One region of the Chromobacterium sp. W521 genome, then DNA from elsewhere that is predicted to be linked to it. Evidence: riboswitches for the same ligand, from Rfam matches in the RefSeq annotation. Region 1 holds a riboswitch; the other holds the start of a gene.
The links. A riboswitch is a leader RNA that binds a small molecule or an ion and turns the genes downstream of it on or off. The one in region 1 is predicted to bind glycine.

Region 1 (11,162 bases):
TTCGACGCGGCCGAGCCGGCGTCGCGCACCGACTACTTCGAAGCGCCGCACGATCCCGCGCAGGGCTTTTCGTCCGAGCGATGGTTGGCGGTGCGTCACAATCGCCGCGTCTTGTTCAATCTGATGAAACAGTCCGGTTTCAGCAATTATGCCGAGGAATGGTGGCATTACGACTTGGGCGACTGCCTGTGGGGGCAGGCTTTGGGCGTGGACTGGGTTTACCCGTCCATGGAGCTGGAGCCGTCCTGATTTGACGCGGCCGCCGCGTGCTTGCGGCGGCCGCATCGTCAAGCGCTAGCCGGCCAGCGCCTTCAACCAGACCAGCGCGGCGCTGGCCCCCGCGTCGGGCACGCCTAGCGCTCGTTCGCCCAGATAGCTGGCCCGTCCCAAGCGCGGCCGCATGGCGGCGGTGGCCGCGCAGCCGCGTTCCGCCGCCTCCAGCGCGGAACGCCACGCCGCGTTTGGACTTTGGCCGTCGTTCAGAGCGGCTTCGAAAGCGTTGGCGGCTGGCGTTAAGGTATCCAGCATGGTGCGGTCGCCCACCTGCGCGCCGCCCAGTTCCGCGATGGCGGCGACGCCGTCCTTGAACGCCGCGGCCCAGTCGAGCGGGCTGGGCGCGTTCGATGAGTCCAGCCGCCGCGCCGCGCGCAGCAGGGCTGTCGAGTAGAACGGGCCGGAGCTACCGGCGATGGCCTGGCGCAAGGCCTGGCTGACGGTGCGCAGCGCCGTGGCCGGATCGCTCCAGGCGCTGTCCGGCAAAGCGCGGATCGCCGCCGCGCCGCGCTGCATGCTGACGCCCAGATCGCCGTCGCCTGCCGCTCCGTCCAGTTCAGTCAACAGCGGTTCGGCGGCGTCCAGCGCCTTGGCCGCGGCCCAAGCCGCGGCGCGCAGCTGGGGGTCGGCTTTGGCGGTGGAGAGGGCTTCTGCTGCCGCGCGCGGCGGCGCCGGCCGCAGCTGGCGTCGCGCCGGCAGAAAGCCGGAGCCGGGCCAGGCCGGAGCCTGGGTGGCTTGATCCAGCCAGCCGAGGCGCTGCTCATCCAGCGCCAGCAGCGACAGCGAGCAGCCCGGCATTTCCAGCGCGGTCATGAAATTACCGCTCCATAGCCGTTCCACATGCAAGCCGAGCCGTCGCGCCGAGGCCAGCGCGCTGCGCGCCACGATGGCGAGCTCCATCGGCGGAGTGCCGCCCAGGCCGTTGACCAGCATTGCCACCCGTTGGCCGGCCTGCCAACCGCGGTCCCTGACAATGGCGTCGAGCAGCGTCGCGCACAAGGCGTCGGCGGATTGGCGCGGCACGCGGCGTACGCCGGCTTCGCCGTGAATGCCCAGCCCCAACTCTACTTCGTCGTCGTCCAGTTGAAAGCCGGGGCGGCCGGTTGCCGGCACGGTGCAGGCGCCCAGCGCCACGCCCATGGTGGCCACCTGTTCCGCCGCCTGCCGCGCCGCGGCCGCGACCTCGGCCAGGCTGGCGCCGCTGGCGGCAACCGCGCCGGCAATCTTGTGCACCAGCACGGTGCCGGCGATGCCGCGACGGCGCGCCGGCTCCACGGTGTCGCGAAGCGCTACATCGTCGGCCACCACCACGCTGTCGACGGCAATGCCCTCGGCACGGGCCAGCTCCGCCGCCAGGCCAAAGTTTAGCCGGTCGCCGGTGTAGTTTTTGATGATGAGCAGTACGCCTTTAGGGCCGGCGACGGCGCGGATCGCCGCCAGCACGGTGTCTACGCTGGGCGAGGTGAATACGTCGCCCACTGCGGCGGCGTCCAGCATGCCGTGGCCGATGTAGCCGGCGTGGGCGGGCTCGTGGCCGCTGCCGCCGCCGGAGATCAGCGCCACTTTGTCGAGCTGACCGTCAGCCGGAAGATCCGCGCGCAGCAAGACGTTTTCCTCTTCGAGCAGGGCCAGGCCGGGCAGGGTGTCGGCCAGGCCTTCCAGCATTTCCCGCGCCACATGGCGCGGATCGTTGATTAGTTTTCGCATCGCGGTTTCCTTTCCATATCGGATAGAGCTCGTGCTGGGTAAAGATGGATGTCATCTTACGATCAGCTTTGCTTGGAGGGGGAATTTGTCGATTGCGTGATCGATAACGAAGTGAAATGTGTTCGTAATCGATCTTAAACGAAGCAATATCCGTTCAATGATTTGCGGTTTCGAATATTTTAAGTCATTGTTTAAGTTGAAGATAAACACGGCTTGCCAAGGCCCGGTCCAGCAACCATAATCTGGCACGTCATGCAGGAGAGAGTGGCCGTCCGCGCCACCGCCGAAGGCGCAAGCGCACCCGCAATCGCTCAGGCAAAAGGACTGCATTATCGGACTGGCCGCAGCCAGTTCGCCGAATCTGGAGAGCGGCGTCCACGGATGCCCACCGAAGGGGCTAACGGTCGCAAGGCCGGAAAATCTCAGGTGCAGGGACAGAGGGGTGTAGGGAATAGAGCAACACTACACGCTTTTGCTAAGGACGCACCAATGACGGCCCCGAAACGCACCCCCCTGTTTGAATCCCACATCGCCGCCGGCGCCAAGATGGTCGATTTCGCCGGCTGGGAAATGCCCATCCATTACGGCTCCCAACTAAAAGAACATGAAATCGTGCGCAGCGACGCCGGCATGTTCGACGTTTCCCATATGACGGTGCTGGACATCAGCGGGCCGGACGCCAAGGCCTGGCTCCAGCGGCTGATCGCCAACGACGTGGCCAAGCTGGGCTTCGAAGGCAAGGCGCTGTATTCCGGCATGCTCACGCCCGACGGCACCGTGGTGGACGATCTGATCGTCTACCTGACCTCCTACGGCTATCGCATGGTGGTCAACGCGGGCACCACCGACAAGGATCTGGCCTGGATGGAAGGGCACAAGGCGGACTTCAACGTCGACATCAAAGTAAGACGCGATCTGTCCATCTTGGCGGTGCAAGGCCCGCAAGCCATCGCCAAGGTCTGTTCGGTCAAGCCCGAGCTCGCCGCCGTCATCCAGAACTTGAAACCGTTTCAAGGCCAGCCGGCAGGAGACTGGTTCTATGCCCGCACCGGCTATACCGGCGAAGACGGCCTGGAAGTGATGCTGCCCGGCGTTGAAGCCGCCGCTTTCTTCCAACAATTGCAGGCCGCCGGCGTGGCGCCCATCGGTCTGGGCGCGCGCGACACCCTGCGGCTGGAGGCCGGCATGAATCTGTACGGCCACGATATGGACGAAACCGTTTCCCCGCTGGAAGCCGGCATGGGTTGGACCATCGCCTGGGAACCGGCTGAGCGCGACTTCATCGGCCGCAAGGCGCTAGAGGCGCAGAAAGCCGCCGGCGTGAAGACCAAGCAAGTGGGCCTGGTACTGGAAGGGCGCGGCGTGCTGCGCGAAGGTCTGAAAGTAGTGGTGGAAGGGGTGGGCGAAGGGGTGATCACCAGCGGAACCTTCTCGCCCACGCTCAAGCATTCCATCGCGATCGCGCGCGTGCCGGCAGGCACAGGCGACAAGGCGCTGGTGGACCTGCGCGGCACCTTGACCGAAGTGCGCGTGGTCAAGATGCCTTTCGTGCGCAACGGCAAGAAAGTTTTCGCCTGAGCCGATTGCTCAGGCAGGCCGCGCGACGCGGCCGGGAATAATCGTTAAGACCTGGATTTGACTGGAGACACTCATGAGCAACATCCCCGCCGAACTCAAATACGTTGAAAGCCACGAATGGCTGTGTCTGGAAGCTGACGGTTCCGTGACCGTGGGCATTACCGAGCATGCTCAAGAATTGCTGGGCGACATCGTTTTCGTCGAGCTGCCGAAAGTGGGCGCCAAGCTGGCCAAGGAAGAGCAGGCCGGCGTGGTGGAATCGGTGAAGGCCGCTTCCGACATTTACTGTCCGGTTGCCGGCGAAGTGCTGGCCATCAACGAGGAACTGGAAGCCGAACCGGAACTGGCCAATAGCGAACCCTACGGGGCGGGCTGGTTCTTCAAGATCAAGCCGGCGAATCCGGCGGACCTGGACGCCCTGATGGACGCCGCCGCCTACGCCAAGGAAATTGGCGCCTGATGGTGAAAACCGCCTCGCAGTCCTGATTGGCCGCGAGGCGTTTTTTTCGCCCGGATATCCAGCAACACCCGATTGGCCGCGAAAGCCGCGGCGCGGACGGCAAGCACAGAAGGTCTCGTACTCATGTCTCTCTCCGAACTTTTCAACCGCAAAGAATTCATCTCCCGCCACATCGGCCCGTCCGACGCAGAGCGCGAGCAAATGCTGGCCGCCATCGGCGTGGCCTCCATTGACGAACTGGTGGCGCAGACGCTGCCGGCCGACATCCGCCTGAACCGCAAGCTGGAGCTGCCGGATCCCATGCCGGAAGCCGAGGCGCTGGCCGCGCTGAAGGCTGTCGCCGCCAAGAACGTGGTCAACAAATCCTTCATCGGCCAGGGTTATTACCCGGTGCTGACCCCAACGGTGATCTTGCGCAACCTGCTGGAAAACCCGGGCTGGTATACCGCTTACACCCCATACCAGGCGGAGATCGCCCAAGGCCGTCTCGAAGCCTTGCTGAATTTCCAGCAAATGGTGATCGACCTGACCGGCCTGGAACTGGCTAACGCGTCCTTGCTGGACGAGGCCACCGCCGCCGCCGAGGCGATGGCGATGGCGCGCCGGGTGTCCAAGGCCAAGTCCGGCCAGTTCTTCGTGGACAGCCGCGTGCTGCCGCAAACCCTGGACGTGATGCGGACCCGCGCCAAGTATTTCGGCTTTGAGCTGGTGCTGGGCCACCCGGAAGAGGCGGGCAAGGGCGAATACTTCGGCGCCTTGTTCCAGTATCCGGGCGAGGCCGGGGACTTGATCGACCTGACCCCGCACATCGCCGCGGTCAAGGCCAAGGGCGCGGTGGCGGTGGTGGCCGCCGACATCATGGCCTTGGTGGCGTTGAAATCCCCGGGCGAGATGGGCGCGGACGTCGCCATCGGCAACACTCAGCGCTTTGGCGTGCCAATGGGCTTCGGCGGACCGCACGCCGCCTATTTCGCGTTCAAGGACGAAATGAAGCGCTCGGCGCCTGGCCGCATCATCGGCGTGTCGGTGGACGCCAAAGGCAAGACCGCGCTGCGCATGGCGCTGCAGACCCGCGAGCAGCACATCCGCCGCGAAAAAGCCAACTCCAATATCTGCACCAGCCAGGTGCTTCTGGCCAATATCGCCGGCATGTACGCGGTGTATCACGGCCCGGAGGGCGTCAAGCGCATCGCGGCTCGCATCCACCGTCTGGCCGCCATTTTCGCGCACGCGGTCAAGGCCGCTGGCGGCAAGCTGGTGTTCGATCGTTTCTTCGACACGGTGCAAGTTGACGCGCCCAAGGCCGACGCGGTGTATCAGGCGGCTTTGGCCGCCGGCTACAATCTGCGCCGCGCAGGCGGCAATGTGTTGGGCGTAGCTTTCCACGAGGCGGCCACTGAAACCGATCTGGCGCGTCTGATTGAAATCTTCACAGGCAAGAGCGCCGATATCGCCGCCTTGGACGCCGCGGCTGCCGATGCGATTCCGGCCGGGTTGAAGCGCGAATCCGCTTTCATGAGCCACCCGGTGTTCAACACCCATCATAGCGAGCACGAGATGCTGCGCTATATGAAGAAACTGGAAAGCCGCGACCTGGCGATGAATCATTCGATGATCTCGCTGGGCAGCTGCACGATGAAGCTGAACGCCACCAGCGAAATGATTCCGATCACCTGGCCGGAGTTCGCCAATATGCATCCGTTCGCGCCGCGCGAACAGACAGTGGGTTATCTGGAAATGATCGCCGGTCTGGAAACGCAGCTGCGCGCGATCACCGGCTTCGACATCATCTCGATGCAGCCCAACTCCGGCGCCCAGGGCGAGTACGCCGGCCTGTTGGCAATCAGCCGCTACCACGAGTCGCGCGGCGACGGCCAGCGCAATATCTGTCTGATTCCGCGTTCCGCTCACGGTACCAACCCGGCCACGGCGCAGATGATGAATATGCAGGTGGTGGTGGTGGACTGCGACGAGGCGGGCAACGTCGACGTTGCCGATCTGAAGGCGAAAGCCGAGCTGCATTCTGCGCAGCTGGCGGCCTTGATGATTACCTACCCGTCCACCCACGGCGTATTTGAGCAGCCCATTCGCGAAATCTGCGCGATCATCCATCAGCACGGCGGCCAAGTGTATATGGACGGCGCCAACCTCAACGCCCAGGTGGGCTTGTGCCGTCCGGCCGACATCGGCGCCGACGTGTCGCACATGAACCTGCACAAGACCTTCTGCATCCCGCACGGCGGCGGCGGCCCGGGCATGGGCCCGATTGGTTTGAAGGCGCATTTGGCCCCGTTCATCGCCAACCACGTGGTGGCGTCGGTGCCCACCGCCCAGCCGGGCCAGACCGCGGTGTCGGCTGCGCCCTTCGGCTCGGCCTCCATCTTGCCCATCTCCTATATGTACATCGCGATGATGGGCGCGGAGGGCATGAAGCAGGCCACCGAGAACGCCTTGTTGTCCGCCAACTACGTGGCGACGCGATTGGCCGAGCACTTTCCGGTGCTGTACACCGGAGCCAACGGCCGGGTGGCTCATGAGTGCATCATCGACCTGCGCCCGCTCAAGGCCGCCAGCGGCGTGACCGAGGTGGACGTAGCCAAGCGGCTGATGGATTACGGCTTCCACGCGCCAACCATGAGCTTCCCGGTGCCGGGCACGCTGATGATTGAGCCGACCGAGTCCGAGCCCAAGGCGGAGCTGGATCGTTTCATCGCGGCGATGGCGGCGATCCGCCAGGAAATCGACAAAGTGCAGAACGGCGTGTGGCCTGCGGACGACAATCCGCTGTGCAACGCGCCGCACAGCAAGGCGGACATCGCAGGCGAGTGGCAGCGTCCGTACAGCCGTGAAACCGGCTTGTTCCCGCTGCCCTATGTGCTGGAAAACAAGTTCTGGCCCAGCGTCAACCGCATCGACGATGTTTACGGGGACCGCAATCTGGTGTGCAGTTGCCCTTCCACCGACAGCTACGCCTGATTCGCGCAGGCAAGCGTAAAGCAGCCCCGGCCTTGGCCGGGGCTTTTTTGCGTGTAGACGCGGCCATCTGACACTGGAGTTGAGTGAATATACGAATATCATATTTAATGGAGGATATGACGGCAGTCTGCTTGCCGTTGGTATGTAAACCCTATCAATAGGAGGCTGCGTTGGCGTTGAGCGTGCCGGCTGCGATTGCCGCGCCGGATTTTCAGCTGCTGTTCGAACGGTCGCCAGGGCTGTACTTGGTGCTGGACACCGATTTCAACGTCGTCGCCGCCAGCGATATTTATCTGCAGACGACGCTGACCCGGCGCGAGTCCATCCTGGGGCGCAATCTGTTCGATATCTTTCCGGTCAATCCCGACGAACCGGAAGGCGAAGGCTCGCGCAATCTGCGCATTTCTTTGCAGCGTGTGCTGTCCACCGGGGTTGAGGACAGCATGGCGATGCAGAAATACGATATTCCCCGACCGGACGGGAGCTTCGAGGAGCGCTACTGGAGCCCGACCAATTGGCCGGTGAAGCGCGCCGACGGCAGCGTCAGCTGCATCATCCACAGCGTTCAGGATGTCAGCGAGTTTGTGCGCTTGCGCGGCGAGAGCGCGGTGCGGGATTTTTCCGTCGAATGGTTGAAGAATAATGCGGCGGTCTTAGAAGCCGAAATGGTGAATCAGCACGCGCTGATCGCTCGCGCCAATACCGACTTGAAGGAATCGAATAGCGAACTGGCCCGCTTGAATCAGCAAATGCGGGAGCTGGACCAGATGAAGACGCGATTTTTCGCCAATGTCAGTCATGAGCTGCGCACCCCGCTGACGCTGATTCTGGGGCAGGTCGAACGCTTCCTGTCCGGGCAAGCCGAGCCGGGGGAGGCGCCCAATCTATCCCTGATCCAGAGGCAGGCGCGCATGTTGTTGCAGCAGGTGAACGATTTGCTGGACGTGGCCAAGCTGGACGCGGGGGAGCTGAAGCTGCGTTATGTGCAGCTGGATCTGGCCGAGTTGGTGCGCCATGTAGCCTCTTATTTTGCTTCTCTGGCCAGCGACAGACGCATCGATTACCAAGTGGCCGCGCCGACAACGGCGCCGGCTCAGGTCGATGCGATCAAGTTGCAGCGGGTTTTGTTGAACCTGCTGTCCAATGCCTTCAAATTTACGCCGGACGGCGGTCATATTCAGATCGCGCTGGAACTGCAAGGCCGGCAAGCCGACATTCGGGTGCGTGACAATGGGCCGGGGGTGCCGGCCGAGATGCGCGACAAGGTTTTTGAGCGCTTCGTGCAAGTGGAGGACGGCGATTACGGCCGCCATGGCGGTACCGGGCTGGGCCTGGCCATCGTCAAGGAGTTTATCGAACTGCACCATGGCGAAGTGCGTTTGTCCGCGGCGGAGGGCGGCGGCGCCTTGTTCCAACTGAGCCTGCCCTTGGAGGCGCCGGCGGGAACGCCGGTGGTGTCGGAATACTTGCGGCTGGACGATCTGCTGGCCGGCGGCGCGGTGCCTTTGCCCGCGCCGCAACTGGGCGAGACCACGGCCTTGCCGGACAAGAACGGCCAAGCGCTGGTGCTGTTGGTGGAAGACAATCCCGATATGAGCGCCTTCATCGCCGGTGCGCTGGGCAAACATTATCGAGTCATGACGGCGCCGGAGGGCGGCCGCGGTTTGCAATTGGCCTTGAGCGAGCAGCCGGACTTGATCATTAGCGATCTGATGATGCCGGGCATGGGCGGCGAAGAGCTGGTGTCGGCGCTGCGCGGCAATCGACAGACCGAGGACATTCCAGTGGTGATGCTGTCAGCGAGGGCCGACGACTCGCTGCGGCTGCGGATGCTGCAGAACAGCGTGCAGGAGTTTTTGTTCAAGCCGTTTTCCGTGGCGGAGTTGCTGGCGCGGGTGGGGCGATTGATTGGAGAGCGGCGCCGCTCGGCGATGCGTCTGAAGCAAGCGTTGTACGCGGCGGAGCAGATTGCCTGGGAGGTGGATCTGGTCGATGGCGTCTTGCATGAGGAGGGGCCGGTGGGGCGTATTTTCGGGCGGGCCGAGGATTATCGCCATGACAGCCTGGACGCTTTGCTGGGGCAAATCCATCCGGAGGATCTGGATGAGCTGCGCCGGCGGTGGCTGGCTTTGCCGGCGGAGGCCGGAGAGAGCCTGCACGAATGCCAGTTTCGCGTCGCCACGCCGGAGCAGGGGCAGGTTTGGATGCAGGTGAGCGCCAGCCTGTGGCGAGACGAGCAGGGACGGCCTCGGCGCGCCATGGGTTTTGCCCGCGACGTATCCACCTTGAAGCGTTCGCAGCTAGATATCGAGTTTCTCGCCAAGCATGACAGCCTGACCCAGCTGCCCAACCGTGTGCAGTTGAATGAGCGGCTGCAATGGAGCTTGAGGAATCATCAGCGTTCGGGCCGGCGCTTGTATCTGTTGTTGGTGGATTTGGACGATTTTCGCCTTATCAACGACAACTTGGGGCATGAGGTGGGGGACCGCCTATTGCGCATCGTGGCCGAACGGCTGCGCGCTTGCGTGCGCGGGCACGACCTTTTGTTCCGCATCGGAGGCGACGAGTTCGTGGCTTTGGCCGAAAACGCCGCGGACGGCGACGCCGAGCACTTGGCCGAACAGATGCTGGCGGCGCTGGCGACGCCGTGCCAGGACGGGGATCACCGTTATTTTTTGTCCGCCAGCATCGGGGTTAGCTGCTGCCCCTGCGACGCCGACACGCCGGAGGGTTTGATGCGCGACGCCGATATGGCGATGTACCGCGCCAAGTACGCGGGCAAGAACGGCTATTGTTTCTTCTCCGAGGATATGGCCGACGGCGTGCGTCAGCGCCTGCAGATTGAAACCGGCCTGCGCCAGGCTCTGCAGCGGCAGGAGCTGAGGCTGGAGTACCAGCCGCAACTGACGCTGCGCAGCCAGGATATGTTGGGGGTGGAGGCCTTGTTGCGCTGGGAGTTGGATGGGAGCAAGCAATCGCCGGCCGAGTTCATCGCCATCGCCGAAAAAACCGGCCTGATCATCGATATCGACGAATACGTGTTCCGTAATGTCTGCAAGCAGGTCATGGCCTGGCGAGAGCAGGGGCTGCCGCCCTGGCGCGTCAGCGTTAATCTTTCAGCGCGCTTCTTTGGTTTGCCGGACGCCGTGTCGCGCTTGCGTTTGATCGCCGAGGAAAGCGGGGCGCCGCCGGAGCAGCTGTGTCTTGAGATTACCGAGGGCACCTTGATGGACGCGGACAGCGCGATGAAGGCGCTGCCTACGCTCAAACGCATGGGCTTTCACGTCAGCGTGGATGACTTTGGCACCGGATTTTCTTCATTGTCCTACCTCAAGCGGCTGCCTATCGATGAATTGAAGATAGACCGCAGCTTCATCATTAGGCTGGATAGCGACGAGCGCGACCTGGCGATGGTGGCGGCCATCGTGTCGATGGCGGAAAGCCTGGGCCTGCAAGTGCTGGCCGAAGGGGTGGAAACCGAGTCCCAGCACGCCTTGCTGTTGGCGCGCGGCTGCCATAGCGGTCAGGGCTACCTCTATTCGCGATCCTTACCGGCCGAGGAGCTGGTGGCCTGGTGGCGAAGCCGCTTCGAGTGATCAGGGGGCGGGCGGGTTAATGCCGGGTACCGCCTCGCCGGGCAGCCAGTGCCGGTACAGCGCGGCGAAGCTGCCGTCGCGCTTCATCTCGTCCAGCGCCTGCTGCCAGGCCTTGATCACCGCATCCGGCGTCTGGCGGGAAAAGGCGATATAGCCGTAGGTGTGGGAGAAGGTCAGCGCTTTGCGTACCTGAGAGGGGTCGAAGCCCTGTTGCCGCAGTTGGTGGGGCAGGGTGGTGTTTTCACTGACGATGACATCGGCGCGCTTGCGCATCAGCATGGTCAGTAGTTGATCCGGCGTGGCCACGGTGGCCAGATTGGAGAAGTTCTGCGCGCTCAGCAGCTGTTGCAGATACCAGTCCCGAACCACCATGATCTGCGGCAGTTTGCGGGCGTCGTCCAGCGTCTGCAGCTTGATCGGGCTGTCCCGCCGCACGAACAGGCAGCCCAGGGTTTCGGTAACCGGGCCCACCCACTTGAACATGCGTTCCCGTTCTGGGGTGCGGTTGGTGTTGAACAGCACGGTGTTCGGCTGCTGTTGAGCTTGGCGGTAGCCGCGCGCCCAAGGCACAA
Region 2 (11,162 bases), on a different contig from region 1:
GGCTGATCACCAGCGCCGGCGCCATGATCATGCGGCCAAGCGTGGAGCGTATGATCACGCCCTCATCAAAACCTATGCTGCGGCAGCGCCAGCTGATGTCGGTTTCGTCGGAGAAACGCTGGCGTGTGGTTTTGTCCCGGCAGAACTGCAAGGCGGCCACTAGGCCTACGCCCTGGATTTCACCCACCAGCGGGTGTTTGCCGAACACTTCGCGCAGGCAGGCTTGCAGATAGGGGCCGGTGTCCGTCCTGGCGCGCTCGACTAGGCCTTCGTTTTGCAGCACGCCCAGGTTGGCCAGCGCCACGGCGGCGGCTACCGGGTGGCCGGAATAGGTCAGGCCGTGGGCGAAGACGCCGCCTTGTTCCACTAGTGTTTCGCCAATGCGGCGAGACAGCACCAGGCCGCCCATCGGGATGTAGCCGGAGGTCAGGCCCTTGGCGATGCTGAGCGTGTCCGGCTGAAAGTTGAAATGCTGGTGGGAGAACCATTCCCCGGTGCGGCCAAAGCCGCCTATCACTTCGTCAGCGCATAGCAGCACGTCGTACTGGCGGCAGATGCGCTGGATTTCCGGCCAATAGCTGTCCGGCGGGAAAATCATGCCGCCGGCGCCCTGGAAGGGCTCGGCCACGAAAGCGGCCACCTTGTCGGTGCCCAGCGCCAGAATCTTGTCTTCCAGCTCTTGCGCGCATTGACGGCCAAACGCTTCCGGGCTGAGTCCGCCGCCGTGGGCGAACCAGTATGGCTCGCCAATGTGTTCCACGCCGGGGATGGGCAGGTCTCCCATCTCGTGCATGAACTTCATGCCGCCCAGGCTGGCGCTGCCCACGGTGGAGCCGTGGTAGCCGTTGTGGCGGCCGATGAAGATTTTTTTGTCCGGCTTGCCCATCACGTCCCAATAGCGGCGCACGCAGCGGATCAGCAGCTCGTTGGACTCGGAGCCGGAGTTGGTGTAGATCACGTGGCGGTAGTCGCCGGGCAGCAGGGAAAACAGCCGTTCCGAGAGCTCGTTCACCGCCGGGTGGGTGGTGTGGAAGAACACATTGTAATAGCTGAGTTGTTGCAATTGCTGGGCGGCGGCGGCTATCAGTTCCTGCCGGCCGTAGCCCACCTGGGTGCACCATAGGCCGGACATGCCGTCCAGATAGCGCTTGCCGTCCGTATCCCATAGATACACGCCCCGGCCTTCGGCTATCACCCGCGGACCTTCCTGGTTCAGGGCTTTCTGGTCGAGAAAGGCGTTGATGTGGTGGGTGGCGTCTAGTTGCTGGTAGTCGCGGGTGCTGCGGCGGGGCATGGCGGTCGTGTTCATGCTGGTCTCCTGATGAGGAATGCTCCGGGCTGAGCCCGGCTTTCGGTTATTGGCGGGTCAGTGCCTGGTCCAGTGATTCCGGGCTGAACAGCGGTTTGCGCATCACCAGCTTGATCCACAGGACGGCGATCAAGGACACGATGCCGAGCACGATACCGGCGCTGGCGAAGATAGCGACGCTCATGTCCGGACTGGGAGACACGTGGTAAATGGCGATCAGCATGCCAACGATGCCCAGGCATTGCGGCAGTGGGTAGAACGGGGTTTTGAAGGGGCGATCCAGTTTGGGGTAGCGGCGGCGCAGGGCTATCACGTCCAGGTGGCAGATAATGTAGGCCAGGAGCCAGGCGATGGCCGCCGCCAGCAACAGCCGGCCGATGGTGTCAGGGTCGTCGCCCATCAGCAGCACCGGCGCGCCGGTGATCAGGGCGACGAACAGCACGGCCACCCATGGGGTGCGGTAGCGCCGGCTCAGCTGTTTGAACTGGGGAAAGACCTGGCCGTTGCGCGCCATGCCGTACAGCATGCGCGGCACTGCCGCCAAGGAGCTGTTGAGAGTGCTGCAGGTGGCGGTGAAGGCGATGACCACCACCGTCAGCTTGCCGGTCTGGCCCAGCAGCGCGGTGGCGTATTCGAGGTGTGGCAGCGGTGCGCCAGTCAGGGTGGCGCGCGGCAGGTGATAGAGCGCGCCCACGCAGTACAGGGCGATGGTGATGAAGATCACGCTGAGGCCCAGCATCATCGCCAGCGGGATATTGCGTTCTGGGCGGCGGGTTTCCTCCACCAGCGGGCAGGTGAACTCTGCGCCGACAAACCCCAGATCGCCAGTGCTCCCAGCGTCAGCACGCCAACGCCCAGAGGGTTCCAGTCGCTATTGGCGGCCTGGGCAAGGGCGGGAGGGCCGTCGCCGCTCAGTGCGGTGGTCCCCAGCGCCAGCAGCGCGATGATCATCACCAGTGTCAGCGCCGATTGCAGGCGGGCGAACACATCGATGCCCAGCAGATTGAGCAGGGTGAAGATCAGCAACACGCCGTAGGCGACGCTGTTGAGGGGAAAGACGCCGGGGTAGACCTGGTTGACAATGCGGTCCAGCAGCAGGAGCTCAGCCGACAGGGCGAACATGGCCACCACCACATAGCCGGAAAAGGTGGCCAGGATGGCGGGGAACTGTCCCAGGGCCACTTCGGTATAGCTGCTGAGGCTGCCTGCGCGGGGAATCATCAACGCCAGCTCGGAGAAGGATACGGCGTAGCAGAGCGCCAGCAGGAAAGCCATGCTCAGCGGGATCAGAAATCCGATGCCGGCCATGCCGGCGCCTTGCAGCATCAGTACCATGACGCCTTGGGACACAACGAGGCCGATGGCGACGGCGAGCAGCGGGGGGAGCCCGAGGCTGGCGCGAAAGGGGGCGGAGGAGCGGGCGGCGGCCCGCGGCGGAGCAAGGTGGGCTTGCGGCTTGTGCATGGTGTGTCTCCTAATTGTCTTGTTGTGGTGACTCCGGGACGGCCGGTCTCAGGCGGCTACTCGTTTTGTAATTGCACCCAGGTGGTTTTGAGGTGGGTGTAGTGGTCGATGGCGTGGAGCGAGAGGTCGCGGCCAAAGCCGGACTGTTTGCAGCCGCCAAACGGCAAACCGGGATCCAGGGCGTCCACGGTATTGACTGAGACGGTGCCGGCGCGTAGCCGACGCGCAAGACGATGGGCGCGCGACAGGTCCCGGGTCCAGACCGAGGCGGCCAGCCCGTAACGGCTGTCGTTGGCGATGGCTACGGCCTCGGTCTCGGTGTCGAAGGGAATGACGGCCAACACCGGGCCGAAGACCTCCTCGCGCGCCAGCGCCATGTCCGGCCGGACCTCGGTGAAGATGGTGGGGCGGATGTAGCAATCGCTGCCGTCTATGCTGAAGCGCTCGCCCCCGCAGAGCAGGCGCGCGCCTTGGCGGCGGGCTTTGTCGATGTGATCCATGATGCGCCCGGCCTGGCGGGCGTCGACGATACTGCCGCTGCGCGTGGCTGGGTCTAGGGGATTACCGGGTTGCAGGGCGTTCGCCTCGCTCAGCAAGCGTTCCAGAAAATCGTCCGCAATGGAGCGTTGCAGCAAGAGGCGGGAATTGGCGGAGCACACCTGGCCCTGGTTGAAGAAAATGCCGAAGGCCGCGTGTCGGGCGGCGGCGTCCAGATCGCAGTCGTCGAATACCAGATTGGGGCTTTTGCCGCCGCATTCCAACGCGACTCTTTTCATATTGGAGTCCGCCGCGTAGCGCAGGAAAGCTTTGCCCACTTCGGTGGAGCCGGTAAAACTCAGGCTATCCACGTCCGGGTGCAGGCCTAGCGGCCGGCCCACCTCTTCACCAAAGCCTGGCAGCACGTTCAGCACCCCGTCCGGCAGGCCGGCCTCGCGCGCCAGTTGGGCCAGACGCAATGCCGACAGCGGCGATTGCTCGGCCGGCTTCAGGATGACGCTATTGCCGGCCATCAGCGCCGGCGCCAGCTTCCACGCGGCCATGTCCAGCGGGAAATTCCACGGGATCACCGCCGCCGCCACGCCCAGCGGTTCGCGGGTGACCAGGGCCAGCGCGTTATCCGCCCCGGGGGCTACCTCGCCGTACAGCTTGTCGGCGGCTTCGGCGTACCAGTCGAACACGCCGGCGGCGCCCGGCACATCGATATTGCGCGCATCCGCGATGGGTTTGCCGATGTCCAGACAGTCCAACAAGGCCAGTTCGTCGGCGTGCTCGCGTATCAGCGCGGCCAGTTTTTGGAGCAGGGCCTTGCGTTGGCGCGGGTGGCGGCGCGACCAGGCGCCGGATTCGAAGCTGGCGCGGGCGGCCCGCACCGCCAGTTCAACATCCGCCTCGCCGCAGCGGGCGATTTCGGCCAACGGCCGGCCGCTGACCGGGCTGGTGTCGGTGAAGGTGCGTTGGTCTGTGGCAGGGACGAACTGGCCATTGATGAAGGCCTGGCACGGCGGGTGCAAATCGGCGGCGCGGCGTTGCCAGTAGGACAGATCTTGCAAGGGCATGGCGATCACTCCTATTCAACCAGCGCGACGAGTGGAGAGGGGTGTTCACATGGTGGCTGGTCTTGTCGCGCAAGGTGAAGCCATACTAGTCAGCCCCTTTCGCGGTGGATATCACGCGAAAGCGTTAGGGCCGTGGGTAAAACTAACCTGATCGAGGTAGCTGGCATGCAGCTGAATGTGGCGGACTTGGTTTTTCACCAGCAATTGGGACGTTTGCTGGGGTGCGTCGACAATGCGGCCTTTTGGCAGCAACTGGCCGCGTTTCTGCGAGAACACCTGAGTTTCGATACCTGGGTGGTGTTGCTGTTTCGCCAGGAGGCCCCGCCCTTGGTGCTGGCGGATCACGCGGCGAATTACGCTCATGACGATCTGTTCGCCGACTACAGGCGTGGCCTCTATCTGCTGGACCCGTTTTACGGCTTTGCGCTGAAGTGTCCGGCGGCTGGCGTGTACCGGCTGGACGAGGTGGCACCGGACCGTTTCAGGGAAACGGAATACTTTCGGCGTTACTTTTCGCGCAATGTGGTGGCGGATGAAATCCAGTTCCTGCAAGCGCTGCCGGAGGGGGTGCTGTCCCTGTCGCTGGGCTGCAAGCATCGCTTCAGCGAGCAAGATCTGGGCGTCTGCAATCTGTTTGCTCCCTGGTTGCTGCCCTTGTCACGGCTGGCCGCGCGTCTGGACGAAGGGCGGCATCAGCCGGCTGCGAACCCGGGCAGGCAGAGCCGCCGGCAGTGGGAGGAGGCGCTGCGCTCGCAGGGTTCCTCGCCGCTGACCAAGCGCGAGGTGGAAGTGGCCTTGCTGATACTCGGCGGCCACTCTACCAAGGGCGTGGCGCGTGAACTGGGCATTTCACTGGAAACGGCCAAGGTGCATCGTCGCCATCTGTACGCCAAGCTGGGCGTTTCCAGCCAGGCGGCCTTGTTCCTGCTGCTGGCGGATATTTGATCCCGATGCCGTGGCGTAGCGGTGAAACAGCTAGGGTTAGTTAATGCAGGTCGTGCCGGTACATGAACACCGGCAGCCGCCATTCGCGCCAGATGGCGGCCAGGCGGATAGTGAGGCCGACGGCGAAGCTGGCCAGCACGTTGAGATCATGCGGCACGCCCAGCTTGATCAGGCCCAAGTAGAGCAGGGCCACGGCGAAGGAGACGCTGGCGTACAGTTCCTGACGGAAGACCACGGGCACGCGGTTGCACAGCACGTCGCGCAGGATGCCGCCGGCAATGCCGGTGATCATGCCGGCCATCACCACCACTACCGGATGGTAGTCCATGGACTGGGCCACGCCGCAGCCTATGATGGTGAAGGCGATCAGGCCCAGCGCGTCCAGCACCAGGAAGACGCGGCTGAGGCGCTTCATGTAGCGGGCCACGAACACGGCGGCCAAGCCGCCGGCAATGACGAGGCCGACGTATTCCGGGTGTTGGGTCCAGCCTATCGGGTATCGGCCCAGCACGATATCGCGCACGGTGCCGCCGCCCAGGGCGGTGAGGAAGGCGATGACGGTGACGCCGAAGATGTCCATATTGCGGCGGCCGGCCGCCAGCGCGCCAGTCATCGCTTCCGCGGTGATGGCGATCAGATAGATCAGGGTAAGCATGTAGTTGCAGTGGTCAAACAGGCTGGCGCCGAGGTGAGCGGCGAAGCCGGGTGGGAAAATAGGTTGGCAATGGGCGGGCCATGCCAGGTGGCGCACAGCCTGGGCAAGCGTTTCGAACACGGGTTTTCCTTGAGAGCTGGTGCACGATCTGCTGCGCTTCGCGAGACGCTGCGGCTATCGCTTCGAAATGCTCATGTACCAGGAGTACATTCCGCTTTCTCAGCTGTTTTCGCCTTGTCTCGTCCTTGCTCGCGAGATCGTGAACACGTTCTGAGCATGGCCGGCGAGCCGCGCATGAGCGCGGCGTTGCCGGCATTGCCTCTCCCCTTGTCCTTTTACCTGAGAGTTAGATGACGGGCGCTGCCTGTGTGCGGGCTTTGCCGGGCGTCACTTGCCCCTTCGGTGGGCGGCTAAGGGCCGGTTGCATAATCTGACGCGCTGTCGCTGAAGCGTAGCAGATGATGAACGGGCGCTTAGGGCCTCTCTCCAATCGGCTGGTATCCATGGGCTGCGGTACTGTGGCCTGAGCGATTATGGGAGTTTGCGTCTTCGGCGGGGGCGTATGCCCCTCTCTCCCGCAGCAGGCAAGGATATTAGCGTTTGCTGTATTGTTCAGTCAACGACTGTATACATGGGGGAAGGCAAAAATGTTGCAGTGCGCCATCTTCACGAAAACGCTCGGACGGCGGCTTGGCTGTCCGGGCGTTTTTGCGCTGGCTGGTTCTTAGAACCTGTTTACGATCTGCTGCGCTTCGTGAAGCGTTGCACTGTGAGTACAAGCTCAAAATGCTCATGTACCACTCGTGCATTCCGCTTTTTCGCTCGTTTTCGCCTTGTCTCGCTCTTGCTCGCGAGACCGTGAACAGGCTCTTAGTTGCTAGGCGTCTTGGGCTTGGCCGCGCCGTTGCCGGCGGCGGGTTTGCGCGTGGCCGGGGCTTTGGCGGCAGGCGCTTTGGCGGTTTTGGCCGCCGTGGGTTTGCTTGAGGCCGGCTTGGCCGCAACCGGCGTGCTGCTGGCGGTTTTGGCGGCGGCGCTGGGCTTGTCGGCGGTCGCTGGTTTGGCTGCGGACTTGGCGACAGACGCTTTGGCGGTTTTGGCCGCCTTGGGCTTGCCTGAAGCCGGCTTGGCCGCAACCGGCGTGTTGCTGGCGGTTGTGGCGGCGCTGGGTTTGTCGGCAGCCCTTGCTTTGGCCGGGGCTTTGGCGACCGCTTTCCTGGCCGGCGCGCTGGCCTTGACGGCGGGGGCCGGAGCGGGAGCGGCTGCGGTTGCCGCTATTGGCTCGGTGGGCGGAAGGATGGCCGGGGCCGCCGGCGAGCGGGTGTCCAGTTGCAGCGCGTGGGCCACTTGGTCCAGCCGCTGTTGTTGTTCCGGAGCGATGTCGCCGCTGAGCGCCAGCAGTTCGTGCGCCAGCTGCCAGGCTTGGCGGCGGCGGTGCTCTTCCGGCAGCAGCTTGGGCAGGCCGGCCAGCGCGCGGGCTTCGTCCAGCCGCACCAGGAAGACTTGCTTGCGGGCGATTTCTTTCAGCTGCATCAGGGTCAGCGGGTATTCGTGGCGGATGTCGCGCATGATGCGACGGATGGCGTTGAACGGGCGCTCGTCTATGATGCCGCGGCCGATCGCCACGTAGGTGAGCAAGCGCACGAAGCCGTCTGCCAAGGTGCCGGTTTCGTAGGCGGGGTCCAGCGTTTGGCGCTTGAGTTGCAGCCGTTCCCGTTTCTCCCAGCTGTCGCAGCGGGCGGCGCGGGCTTCGCGGGCCGGCTGGACGCCCACGATGGAGGCCAGCCACGGGGATTCGTACACGGCTTTGAAGCAGTGTTCGGTGGCGGCGTCGCGCAGGTCGCGGTAGCGGTCAAGGCTTTGCGCCATCCAGCCGGACCATTGTTCTTGCAGCCGCCACAGCGGGTTGTCCACGCTCACGGGGTGGCGATGGGCGCGCACGTATTCGGCGGCGGGCTTGAGCCAGCTGAGCCAGGGGTTGAGCGGGGAGATCAGCGTGCGTTCCAGCCGAGCCGGGTTGAGCTGGCGCTGGCATTGGGCGCTGGCTTCGCTGCTGACGGCCTGGAGCACGGGGGAGATGAAGCGGTTGTAAATGCCTTGGTTGATCTCGGAGACGCGGCGCACCACTTCAAAGGCTTGCTCGTCTTCGCGGCCGTCGTCCAGGGCCAGGATGTCGGCCACTTCGCGCGCTTCAAAACGGATAATGTAGCGGCCTTTGATGTATTCCTGACCGGGGGTGCCGGGGGCCACGTCTTCGATGATGGCTTCGTACAGGCCGGGGGCCAGCACGTCGATCAGGTCCAGCGCGCTGGCGAATTCGCTGTGTTCGCGATTGGCGATGCCGGCGGAGACGAAGATGCCGAGGTGGCCCACTTTGTTGTGCAGGCAGTAGATGATGGTTTGTTCGTTGTCGCGGATGTCTTCCGCGTTCTCGTACAGGTCGGGTATCCAGTTCAGCGCCTGTTGCGGCGGGGTGATGTTGTCGCCCCATGAGGCGAACACGATGATGGGGGAGCGGATGTTGCGCATGTCCACGCGGTGCTGGTCGCTGCTGACGATCTTGCCTTCCACCAGGTGGTTGCCCACGAACAGCTGCTGGGAGATCCATTCCATTTCCTGCTTGTTCAGCAGGTAGTGGCCGCCCCACCAGCGTTCAAAGCCCAGGAAGCGTTCGCGCTCGGTGTCCACCTTGGCGTACAGGTTGTAGGGCTTCTTCCATAGGGTGTTGGCCGGGTCCAGCTTTTCAAAGTTGTTGACCAGATGGGCGCCGTCGAACTTGCCGTTGCCCAGGTCGCCGGCCAGCGAGGCGGTCCAAGTGCCGCCCATCATGCCGCCGGAGTAGCGCATCGGGTTTTTGCCGGTGACGCCGGCCCAGTAGGACAGCGGGGTGCCGGCCAGCAGGATGGGGCCGAACAGTTCCGGCGCCACGGAAGCGAGCATGGCCAGCGCCCAGCCGCCCTGGCAGTTGCCGATGACGAAGGGTTTGCCGTCGCTGTCCGGGTGCAGTTCGTTGACTTTGCTGAGGAAGACGTATTCGGCGCGGCTGACGCTTTCTATGGTCTGGCTGGGCACCGGTTGCGGGAAGAACATGATGAAGTAGCAGGGGTGGCCCTGCTGCAGCGCAATGCCGATCTCGCTGTCCATTTTGAAGCCGCCGATGCCGGGACCGTGGCCGGCGCGCGGGTCAATCACCACAAAGGGGCGCAGCGCCGGATTGGTGGCCGGGCAGCCGGCCGGCGGCAGGATGGCGGCCAGCGCGTAGTTGGCCGGGTCCGGCAGGCCGCGGCCGTCCAGAATGATCTTGTAGTCGAACACCAACACCGGCGGTTTGCCGCTTTGCACGTGCCGCAGGTAGTCCGCGCCGCGGTCATGCAGCACGTCCCAGTAGAGGATGCTGCGCTCGCAGGCGTCGCGCCAGTAGTCGGCGACCGGGTTGGAGGAGAAGAGCTTGGACCAGACGGCTGTTTGCGACCACATACGGCACCTCTTGGTTGGTATGACGGATAACTGGCTACTGTACCCTCCTTTTGTTGCGTTGCAATAGACAAAGTTCCTATTAGGCGCCCAACTGTCAGCGCAACACCACAGTGCGTCGCTCTACGATGAAGACGCGTTGCTCCAGGTGGCTGCGCACCGCACGCGCAAGCGCCTGGCATTCCATGTCCCGGCCGACGGTCTGCAATTGCTCCGGGCTGTAGGCATGGTCTACCCGTTCCACCACCTGTTCGATGATCGGGCCTTCGTCCAGGTCGTCGGTGATGTAGTGGGCGGTGGCGCCTATCAATTTGACACCGCGTTCGTGTGCCTGCTGATAGGGCCGAGCGCCCTTGAAGCCGGGCAGGAAAGAGTGATGGATATTGATGGCGCGGCCGGCCAGCCGGGCGGCGGTGGCGCTGGAAAGCACCTGCATGTAGCGGGCCAGCACCAGCAGCTCCGCTTGGCTGTCGTCGATGAGTGACAGCAGCGCCGCTTCCTGGCGTGGCTTGTTGTCCGGGGTGAGCGGCAGATGGTGGAAGGGCAGGCCGTAAGCCTCGGCAATCGGAGCGAGGTCGCGGTGATTGGAGACCACGGCGACCACTGTCATGTCCAGATCCCCCATTTTTTGGCGATAGAGCAAATCGTTCAGGCAGTGATCCAGTTTGGACACCATGATCAGCACCCGCGCGCGTTGGCTCCGGTCGTGCAGCCGCCATTGCAGGTCTTGATAATGGCCGCCCATTCGCGCCATGCCGTCGGCCAGCCGCGCCGGGGCGAAGTCCGGCCGCTCCGGGTGGAATACGCAGCGCACAAAGAAACGCCGGCTGCGGGCGTCGTCGAACACGGCCAGTTCATCGATATAGCAGCCTTGCTGCTCCAGCAAGGCGGAGAAGCCGGCCACCTGGCCGGAGGCGCTGCGACAGGCGAAGCTGAGCACGTAGGAGGGGGCGTTTGAGGTCATTGGCGTGTCCTGGGTTGTTGGGCGGCATGTGCCAATCTAGGCCGTGTCCCGCGCGCACGCTGTTCGCCATGCGTCCGCTTTGCGTGGATTTTGGACATTGCCGTGTCGCGTGCGGGCAAGAGACCGTCCTTTCCAGCCAAACGCACCGTCGGCGTCGCCCTGAGAATGAGGCCTTCCTCAACCTCGACAGCAGCGGCGCGGGCCCATGGCGGCCCGGCGGCGGGAGCGCAGATGGCAAACCGATATTCGCTGTGGAGCCTGATCCGGCAAGGGCTCGGGCATCACCAGGGCTGGCAGCCGGCCTGGCGCAGCCCTCAGCCGGAAACCAGCTACGACGTCATCATCGTCGGCGGCGGCGGCCACGGCCTGGCCACCGCCTATTACTTGGCCCGCATGTATGGCGTCCGCAAGGTGGCGGTGTTGGAAAAAGGGTATCTGGGCGGCGGCAACACTGCGCGCAACACCACCATCATCCGCTCCAACTATCTGTGGGACGAATCTTCGCGGCTGTACGAGCACGCGCTCAAGCTGTGGGAGGGCCTGTCCCAGGAGCTGAACTTCAACGTGATGTTCAGCCAGCGCGGGGTAATGAACCTGGGCCACAGCCTGCAGGACATGCGCGACATCGAGCGCCGGGTCAACGCCAATCTGCTCAACGGCGTGGACGCCGAGGTACTGACCCCGCGGGAGATCAAGGAGCGGGTGCCCTTGATTGCCATCGGCGGCGACGTCCGCTATCCGATTCTGGGCGCCAGCTACCAACCGCGAGGCGGGGTGGCGCGCCACGACGCGGTGGCC

Region 2: linked by a shared signal. The riboswitch ahead of ACUXV1_RS19810 (trimeric intracellular cation channel family protein) and the one ahead of gcvT (glycine cleavage system aminomethyltransferase GcvT) in region 1 are both predicted to bind glycine.

Annotation. Positions count from the first base shown of each region.
Region 1 covers NZ_JBRBAF010000004.1:321,546-332,707, forward strand. Annotated here, with positions in the region: gene ACUXV1_RS08100 (M15 family metallopeptidase) at 1-249, shown strand, start outside; gene ACUXV1_RS08105 (dihydroxyacetone kinase family protein) at 295-1,980, opposite strand; glycine riboswitch at 2,226-2,317, shown strand; glycine riboswitch at 2,332-2,428, shown strand; gene gcvT (glycine cleavage system aminomethyltransferase GcvT) at 2,470-3,558, shown strand; gene gcvH (glycine cleavage system protein GcvH) at 3,632-4,018, shown strand; gene gcvP (aminomethyl-transferring glycine dehydrogenase) at 4,142-6,994, shown strand; gene ACUXV1_RS08125 (EAL domain-containing protein) at 7,165-10,590, shown strand; gene ACUXV1_RS08130 (substrate-binding periplasmic protein) at 10,591-11,162, opposite strand, start outside.
Region 2 covers NZ_JBRBAF010000014.1:22,576-33,737, forward strand. Annotated here, with positions in the region: gene ACUXV1_RS19790 (aspartate aminotransferase family protein) at 1-1,309, opposite strand, end outside; partial or broken gene ACUXV1_RS19795 (APC family permease) at 1,356-2,668, opposite strand; gene ACUXV1_RS19800 (aldehyde dehydrogenase) at 2,830-4,329, opposite strand; gene ACUXV1_RS19805 (helix-turn-helix transcriptional regulator) at 4,495-5,274, shown strand; gene ACUXV1_RS19810 (trimeric intracellular cation channel family protein) at 5,315-6,049, opposite strand; glycine riboswitch at 6,247-6,429, opposite strand; glycine riboswitch at 6,431-6,517, opposite strand; gene ACUXV1_RS19815 (DUF3141 domain-containing protein) at 6,800-9,403, opposite strand; gene purU (formyltetrahydrofolate deformylase) at 9,498-10,364, opposite strand; gene ACUXV1_RS19825 (sarcosine oxidase subunit beta family protein) at 10,596-11,162, shown strand, end outside.